One region of the Vibrio limimangrovi genome, then DNA from elsewhere that is predicted to be linked to it. Evidence: predicted binding sites of a transcription regulator. Region 1 holds the regulator's gene; each other region holds the start of a gene.
What was found. The regulator PurR, encoded in region 1, represses purine synthesis genes. The targets are predictions, from matches to a motif close to TNANGNAAACGTTTNCNTNA.
Positions count from the first base shown of each region.

Region 1 (2,206 bases):
CTGTCGAGAATACTTTGTCTCTTGAATTAACATCACATTCTAGCGAATGAAGTGTGATGTTAGTTCAGGAAAATTAATCAAGATTATGTCTTGGTGTTCATATCTTGGGCAAAGGTTTTTCAACGAGAGGTATGGGTGTGAGAAAAGGACTACACGCAGCTAAAACAGCAACTTACCAAACATTTAACTTTTAGTCGTAGCGTTATTGAGTAAAAGGCTTATGTTGAGACAAAAAATAAGCGCTCCGGAGAGCGCTTGTTGCCAATTAATTGAGCTTTTTCACTGTATTACGAACGACCAGTTCTGGCTGCATTTCGAAAATGCGCTTCTCGTGCTCTTTGTCTTTAATGCGTTCAAGTAAAATTTCGAATGCATTTTTACCAACACGGCGTTTCGGTTGGTGAATGGTCGTAAGTGGCGGAGAAAAGTATTCTGCCAATTCGATATTGTCATAACCAACCACGGAAACATCGTCCGGGATCTTAATGCCATTTTGTTGTAAACGACTCATTAAGCCCAAAGCCATTGTGTCGTTGAAACAGAATACTGCGGTAGGACGCTTTTTCATTGCGGTAATTTTGTCAGCAACCAGAACCGCGGTATCACATTCAAAGTTACCTTCAAGAATCCAATCTTCGTTTACGGGTATATTCGCTTCTGCCATTGCTCGGCGGAAGCCCATAATGCGCTCTTGGCACGCGAGTTTTTCGAAGTGACCACTTAAGCAGGCAATATCAGTATGACCGTTGTCAATCAGATACTTAGTTGCGATGTAGCCGCCTTCTTCTGAGTTATCCATGATCTTGTCGGCTTGTGAGCTCTCAGGGCCCCAATCCATGACCACTTTTGGAATATCAGAATGACGGTCAAGCATCTCTTTTAGTTCTTCCGTCAGGTCTGAACACATCACTAAAATCCCATCCACACGCTTTTCAGCCAGCATTCGAATGTAATCGCGTTGCTTTTCGTAGATACCACCGGTATTACATAGGATCAGAGTGTAACCTTGACGATAACAGTAGCTTTCAACACCATCGATAACTTCTGAGAAGAATAGGTTAGTCGATTGAGTTACCAACATTCCGATGGTACGAGTTGAGTTACATTTCAAGCTACGAGCAACTGCGCTCGGTGCGTAATTGAGCTCATCAACTGCTTTCATTACTTTTTCTTGAGTTGCTTCTGCAACAAAACGCGTCTTGTTGATGACGTGCGAAACTGTAGTAGTAGAAACGCCGGCTAATCGAGCAACGTCTTTTATAGTGGCCATAAAGGTGTCCTGTATCGAGCTACTAATATACCTTGGAGTATAAAACCTTTTACTGAGTGCCTTTTGTAAACTTAGTGCCGCATAAACGTGTACGCTGAATCTGTTTCGCAGTGACAGCTCCGAAAACGGTAGAAGGTCTGTAGCAATACGGTTGATGAATATTATCGTCTTTCTCTGAGCGAAGAAGAGAACGTCAACCTAGTAAGAAAACACAAAAACCGCTTTATTTCAGCGGTTTACATAAAAATCATATTTAATCGTTTGCGTTCACATTTTAGCCCTATGTGGGTTGGCTGGCAATGACTTCAGCAGCAGATTTGTGTCTTTTATGTCACATTTTGATTGCTAAAAAAGCAAGCAATGGGACTCAATGAAGGGCAAACGAATAAAAATTGGGGAGCGCGAAAATAGGCTCCCAATCATTGGTGGCAATTATTCACCAAGAAGGTAAGCGCTGTCTAGTTTGCAAAATGCAACTAATAGTTGCGCGACGCTTGCGTAGAAACCGAAATCATCCATTTGCTGACATTTTGCTGCAAATTGTGGCAGCCAAGATAAGAGTTGACGTTCGATGAAATCATTCTGATTTGAGAAGGCTTGTTCCATATGTTTTTCTTGTTCGAGCTCATTGGAACGGATAATCATGCTGCCTAAAAAATCGAGTTCTACGGCTAAGTGATCGGCAGGTTCGTTAAGCTTATCGTCAATTGGTACGCCGAAATCAGCCATCAACTTCTCCATCTCTTGTGTTGATTTGTTATTCAGTAAACCTGTTTCGCAAATGTACAGGGAAGCATAAGGCGGAGCCCCATACTTTTCTGTTTTTAAGAACAGTTCACAAAAGTCGGCGGCGAGTGCGAGTTGGGCATCTTTACGGTTTTGTAATCGGTTCAGTGCATCTACCAGAACGTCAATTGAAGGTTTTAGAGTGTCATT
Region 1 is NZ_JBSUGF010000010.1:113,513-115,718, forward strand. Features, by position in the region: gene purR (HTH-type transcriptional repressor PurR) at 266-1,270, opposite strand; gene torD (molecular chaperone TorD) at 1,703-2,206, opposite strand, start outside.

Region 2 (2,206 bases), on a different contig from region 1:
TTGTTGTGTCCAGTGACCCGAGTTATGCACACGTGGGGCAATTTCATTCACCAACAAAGTACCATCAACATCAAAGAACTCTAGTGCCAGTACTCCGACGTAATTCAGGCTGTCTGCTACCGCTGCGAACATCTGCTTGGCTTGCACTTGCAGTTCTGGCGCGTCAATAGCAGTTGAAAGACTCAGAACACCATTGGTGTGCACGTTTTCTGCCAGTGGATATACTTCAACACTGCCATCTTTACCACGAGCACCAACTAAAGATACCTCACGGTTAAATGGTACAAACTCCTCAGCCACAATAGCTTGAGTTGGTGTTGCTGCGATGCACTCGGCCATTTCTGTCCAGATTGCCTCTACCTGAGAAGCTTCTTTCAAGCGCCATTGGCCTTTACCATCGTAACCGCCAAGTGCACTTTTCAGTACCATTGGCATACCAACGTGTTCAATGGCACGATCAAAATCTTCACGTGTTTCAATCACGTAGTATTTTGCGTTACGCACGCCAGCATTGTCGAGTAGGGCTTTTTCAAGACGACGATCACCACCTGCCTTGATCGCTTCTGTACTCGGAAGGAACTTTTCACTCTCTTCACAGATGTCGAGCACATCATGAGGGATATGCTCGAATTCCGCTGTGATCACATCCACTTGTTCAATGGCATTTTCCAGACCATGACCAAGCACATGTTGAGTAAGAGGGTGAACGATATTGCCGCTACCCACATCGTAAGCAGAGATTTGAATATTTAGAGGTGCACCAGCCAGAGACATCATACGAGCCAACTGACCTGCTCCAAGAACCAGTACATGCATCCGATTAATCCTCAGCTGGGTTTGGGTTTGCCAGTACGGTTTCTGTTTGTTCTTTACGGAACGCTTCTACTTTGGCCATGATGCTTTCATCATGTGTACCCAGAATTTGTGCCGCCAGAATGCCAGCGTTTGCTGCGCCTGCTTCACCAATCGCCAACGTACCGACCGCGATACCTTTTGGCATTTGTACAATAGACAGTAGAGAGTCCATTCCTTTCAGTGCACGTGACTGAACCGGAACACCAAGTACTGGCAAGCTAGTGAATGCTGCAGCCATACCTGGCAAGTGAGCAGCGCCACCCGCACCTGCGATGATCACTTTGATACCGCGATCTTTCGCACTGCTTGCGTAATCTGCCAATAGTTGAGGAGTACGGTGAGCTGACACCACTTTTGTTTCGTAAGACACGCCAAATTGATCCAGCATGTCCGCTGCTAGTTTCATGGTTGGCCAATCTGATTTAGAACCCATGATGATACCGACTTTCATCTCAAACTCCTTCAATCTGCAAAATTAGGTGAGCTGATAAATTTGTGCGCATTATACGGGGATTTTTATCGCAAGCAAACGTTTGCGCGCCTTTGAGAATGTGATAGTGAAAAATTGCCTTAGTCTCTGAGAATGAATATTTGTACACTTAGTGAAAATAATACAGTCAGACTATCAGGAAGTAATCGGTGGATAACTTTGAACAGGTGCTCAACGCACTACAGCAAGGCGAAGTAATTGCCTATCCAACAGAAGGTGTTTTTGGCGTCGGGTGTGATCCTGATAATCCAGAGGCAATCCAGAAATTGCTGGAACTAAAACAGCGCCCGGTAGAAAAGGGGCTCATCCTCATTGCTGCCAGCTACGATCAGCTATTACCTTACATTGACGAATCTCAGCTGACGCAAGCGCAGTTAGATAAAGTCCATGCCACCTGGCCTGGTCCTTACACTTGGATCATGCCTGCGAGCGATAAAGTCTCTAATTGGGTTTCAGGACAGTTTGATTCAATTGCAGTTCGTGTGACTGATCATCCTTTGGTGCAAAAGATGTGTAATGCATTCGGAAAGCCGTTAACCTCTACCAGCGCGAATCTTTCAGGCTTGCCGCCTTGTATGACGACGGAAGAAGTTGAGCAGCAGCTAGGTGACAAGCTCGTGGCTATTCTTCGTGGTGAAACCAGCGGTCGTGATAAGCCAAGTGAGATTCGTGACGCTAAAACCTCACAAATATTAAGACAGGGCTAACCCTGCCTACCAGTCTTCAAATAGGTACCAGATAATAGGTAATAACGTATGTCAGCAATCGATAAGCATGCCGTAAAGCAGTTCCTGATGTCGCTTCAGGATTCCATTTGCCAGCAGTTAGAACAAGAAGATGGAAAGGCCGTCTTTGTCGAAG
Region 2 is NZ_JBSUGF010000018.1:72,963-75,168, forward strand. Features, by position in the region: gene ACWYU8_RS20310 (5-(carboxyamino)imidazole ribonucleotide synthase) at 1-816, opposite strand, end outside; gene purE (5-(carboxyamino)imidazole ribonucleotide mutase) at 821-1,306, opposite strand; gene ACWYU8_RS20320 (L-threonylcarbamoyladenylate synthase) at 1,495-2,052, shown strand; gene hemF (oxygen-dependent coproporphyrinogen oxidase) at 2,101-2,206, shown strand, end outside.
Region 2: purE (5-(carboxyamino)imidazole ribonucleotide mutase) is a predicted target of PurR. The motif match lies at 1,377-1,396, and genes of this name have one in related genera.

Region 3 (2,206 bases), on a different contig from region 1:
TCTTAGGCCATCCAAGCGTAAGTTACACATCTGTGCACCAAGAGAAAGTAACATGACAGGTACAGCCGCTTGGCCTAACAAGGCGGTTGCTTCATATAGGGGAGTCCACGCCCCGATTCCAGATAAGTTCAGACATAATGCGAGAGAGGCCGAAAAAAATATTGGCATTTTGATGATTTGCTTCAGTGGATTACCGTTGCTCAGTAGCATTACTCCCAAACTGACATGCAAACAAGCTGATACAACAAACAGCAAAACCGCTGAAGAAAGCGCAACATCTCCGAATGTGTAAGTAAACAGAGGAATAGCTAAGTTACCACTGTTACGGAACATATGTGGGGGTGCCCACGCTTTAAAGGTTAACCCAGTCACTTTACAGATAGGTATCATAAGTAAACCCGGGGCTAAAACAGCGATAACGGCGGCGAAAAGAAGAGGCCCCTGATCCGCATCAAGCGGCATGCTGACAAGCGAAGAAAATACCAACGCAGGGGTAAATACATCAATGTTGATTCGATTGATTGGGCGGAAGTCGGGTTTGATATGACGACCAACCAAGTAACCTACGCCAACAAGAGCAAATACAGGAAAAAGAATATTAATGACTTGATTTATCATGACCGCTCTTAAATAGACGTTAAAAATGAGTTACTAAATGAACCTGAGTTCAAACTATCAACCTTTGTATGCTGAGTCATCGAAAAACAGCGAGAATCTTGGGGTGAATCAAGCTTTAAAACGAAGAACTGGCGGTAGCTGGAGAAAGGTTGGGACAAGTAGGTTTGGTGCCTAGCTACGTACAAATTACTGAAATATCGACAACTTTTATGTCAGAAAATTGTAAATTAGTCTATGCGTGATATATTTATCAAATAGGGAAATTAACTAAATATAGGTAAGATTATGGTCAATTTAACTGCTTGTTATTTGTATTTAAGATTTCTCTAAATAAAAAGCGCTAAAATATCGGTATTTAACAATAATTTATACAGCTGTAATCCATTTAATCGTAAAGAAAAAAGTTGGCGAAAATCATAAGCTTGTCATACACTTCCTGATGTAACCCCGATATGTTGTTGAATTGGTAGGGTAAAACTGCTCTGGCGCTACACTAGGTAGCATTGTTAAACATAGCTTTGAGGAAAGTTTTATGGCGCTCACAAAAGCCGAATTGGCAGAAAACCTGTTTGATAAATTGGGATTTAGTAAACGGGACGCCAAGGAAACGGTGGAAGTGTTCTTTGAAGAAATTCGTAAGGCACTGGAAAGTGGCGAACAGGTAAAACTGTCAGGTTTTGGAAATTTTGATCTTCGTGACAAGAACGAACGACCTGGTCGTAACCCGAAAACCGGTGAAGATATTCCAATTACTGCTCGACGTGTCGTTACCTTCCGCCCGGGCCAGAAGTTGAAAGCTCGCGTAGAAAATCTTAAGAAAGAACAGTAAAGCAATCAAATCGATCACGGCCTGATCGTGGTCATTTGTTGTGTGTGCATATAGTGTCGGCATACAAAAGAAAACCACCGCAATGCGGTGGTTTATTATTTTCAGAGAAGATGTTTTGCTAAGCAGCTTCTAAATGCGTGGTTAAGTAAGGCTGCCATGCTTGTTGGTACAAGTTCTTCGCTTGACTGCGCATGGTTCTCACTGATGCCATTTCAAATTCAGTCAGGCTACGTTTTTCCATTGTCGCTTGTCGTTCAAGTTTCTGAATTTTCTCATATAAGTCGTGTTCCGGACCGTTTTTCACATCCGCAATGGCTTTCAAATGGATTTGTACTTCTGCAATTAGGTTTGTTTTCGGTAAACGAACCAGTAAGTTTAAATCTCGGTAACCCGATGGCCCCGGTTTTTTAAATCGGTTTTTGACTTTAACAATCGTCGTTTCACGTTCTAGTGTTTCGTAGATTGAAACTAAACTGGCCACATCTTCTGCCACTATTGTCGCACGTGCGAGGTCAGTAATTCGTTCCACCTGACCATCAAGTTCGTGAGCGATCTTTTCCTCTGCTCGTTGTTTGGATTTTACGCCGGCAAAGTAAGGTTGGGCGTCGTTGAGAAGGGCCGTACTTTTACAGATGGTCTCAAGTTCGAATTGAGCTTGATGTGCTTTGCTGTAAAGAATATCAAAATCAGAGTATGGCTGAGTTGGGTATGTGTCTAGTGGTTGAATACCATACAAGCCACTTAGGCTATGTTTGAATA
Region 3 is NZ_JBSUGF010000008.1:262,619-264,824, forward strand. Features, by position in the region: gene ACWYU8_RS11900 (AEC family transporter) at 1-618, opposite strand, end outside; gene ihfA (integration host factor subunit alpha) at 1,151-1,447, shown strand; gene ACWYU8_RS11910 (RelA/SpoT domain-containing protein) at 1,566-2,206, opposite strand, start outside.
Region 3: ihfA (integration host factor subunit alpha) is a predicted target of PurR. The motif match lies at 1,012-1,031, and genes of this name have one in related genera.

Region 4 (2,206 bases), on a different contig from region 1:
CAGACCTTTACGCTGACCAAGCGTGTGGTACATCAGGCCCTGGTGTTGGCCAATGACTTCACCTTCTGGTGTTTCAATGTTGCCTGGCTGAGCTGGCAGGTAACGTCCAAGGAAGTCAGTAAATTTGCGCTCTCCGATGAAGCAGATACCAGTAGAGTCTTTCTTCTTCGCTGTGATTAAGCCTTGCTCTTCTGCGATACGGCGTACTTCTGGCTTTTCTAAATCACCTACCGGGAACAGGCTACGCGCCACTTGCTCATGGCTTAATGTGTATAGGAAGTAGCTTTGGTCTTTGTTGCTGTCCAGACCGCGAAGCATCTGCGGTTTTTCTCCTTTTTCAGGAAAAGAGCGGCGCACGTAGTGGCCCATCGCAATGTAATCTGCATCTAATACTTCGTCAGCAAATTCAAGGAACGCTTTAAACTTAATTTCTTTGTTACAAAGAATGTCTGGGTTAGGCGTACGGCCTGCTTTGTACTCCGCAAGGAAATACTCAAATACGTTGTCCCAGTACTCTGCAGCAAAGTTGATGGTGTGTAGGTGGATGCCAAGCTTGTCACATACTGCCTGAGCATCGGCTAAATCTTCTGCTGCTGTGCAATATTCTTCGTTGTCATCTTCTTCCCAGTTCTTCATGAACAGGCCTTCTACTTGGTAGCCTTGTTGCTTGAGAAGATACGCAGAAACAGATGAATCAACGCCGCCGGACATACCGACGATGACTTTCTTTTGGCTGTTATCAGACATTACTAAACACCACTTAAATAAACGGGACGCAGATTCTAACAGAAACCACAGACCGGTGACAGATCCGAGACGGAAATCACAATTCGTTTTTGCTGCCTTTTTCAGCAACAAAAACAGCAACTGGTAATTTCACAAGTATAGAGGACTTATATATGGCATAGTTGGCCAAAATCCAAGAGGTAATATAAAGATGACTGACGAAAACCAATTCATGCAAGAAGCTGAGTTAATTGAGATTGTTGAAAATCAGCTGGAAGACGGGAATCCGTTAAAAGTGAAAGAAACACTGATGCGATTAATGATGACGGGGACGCCACGTGATGAAGCGGTTGCAATGATGGCTTGCGCAATGTCGATTGAAGTGTTCGATGTAGTGAAAAATGAGGGCGAATTTAATCTCAAGCGTTATATCGAGCACCTTAATCAGCTGCCAGATCTGAGCTTTATGGAAGGTGAATAATCCCCGATAAATAAAAAAAGAGAAGGGCAAACGTTTGCTATAATTGCCTTTATTGCTGCGTGATTGTTAGCGGTATAGAATCCGTTCTCTTTTTCATCCCTTACTCAGACTAACAATATGAAATTTCCTGGACAACGCAAATCCAAGCATTATTTTCCTGTTCATGCTCGTGACCCATTGGTGAGTCAAGCACAAGAAAGCAAGAAGATGACGCGTACTCACATCATTGGTATTGACCAAACTTTGGTGGATATTGAAGCAAAAGTTACCTCGGATGTGATTGAAAAGTACGGTTTGAGTAAAGGACACTCATTGGTGATTGATGATGTTACGGCGGAAGCCTTATATCAGCATCTTAAACAAGAGAACCTGATTACCAATGAGTACGCTGGTGGCACGATAGGTAATACGCTGCACAATTATTCTGTTCTTGCGGACGACCGTTCAACGCTGCTAGGTGTGATGAGCCAGGAAATTAAAATTGGCAGCTACGGTTACCGCTACTTATGTAACACTTCAAGCCGTATGGATCTTAACTACCTTCAAGGTGTTGATGGTGCTATTGGCCGTTGTTTCGCACTTATTACTGAAGATGGTGAACGTACTTTCGCGATTAGCGAAGGCCAAATGAACCAACTTCATCCTGATAGTATTCCAGAAAAAATCTTTAAGAATGCTTCTGCGTTATTATTGACGTCTTACTTAGTGCGATGCAAAGACGGTGATCCAATGCCTGAAGCAACAATGAAGGCGATTGAGTTTGCGAAAAAGTATGATGTGCCAGTAGTTCTGACATTGGGTACTAAATTCGTTATTCAGGACGATCCGAAATATTGGCAAGAATTTATTCGCGAGCACGTTTCTGTTGTTGCGATGAATGAAGATGAGGCAGAGGCGCTGACTGGTGAGTCTGATCCTTTAGCGGCATCAGATAAGACGTTGGACTGGGCAGATTTAGTACTTTGTACCGCTGGTCCTGTTGGTTTATTTATGGCCGGG
Region 4 is NZ_JBSUGF010000008.1:105,193-107,398, forward strand. Features, by position in the region: gene mnmA (tRNA 2-thiouridine(34) synthase MnmA) at 1-747, opposite strand, end outside; gene ACWYU8_RS11245 (hypothetical protein) at 938-1,207, shown strand; gene ACWYU8_RS11250 (inosine/guanosine kinase) at 1,325-2,206, shown strand, end outside.
Region 4: ACWYU8_RS11250 (inosine/guanosine kinase) is a predicted target of PurR. The motif match lies at 1,230-1,249, and genes of this name have one in related genera.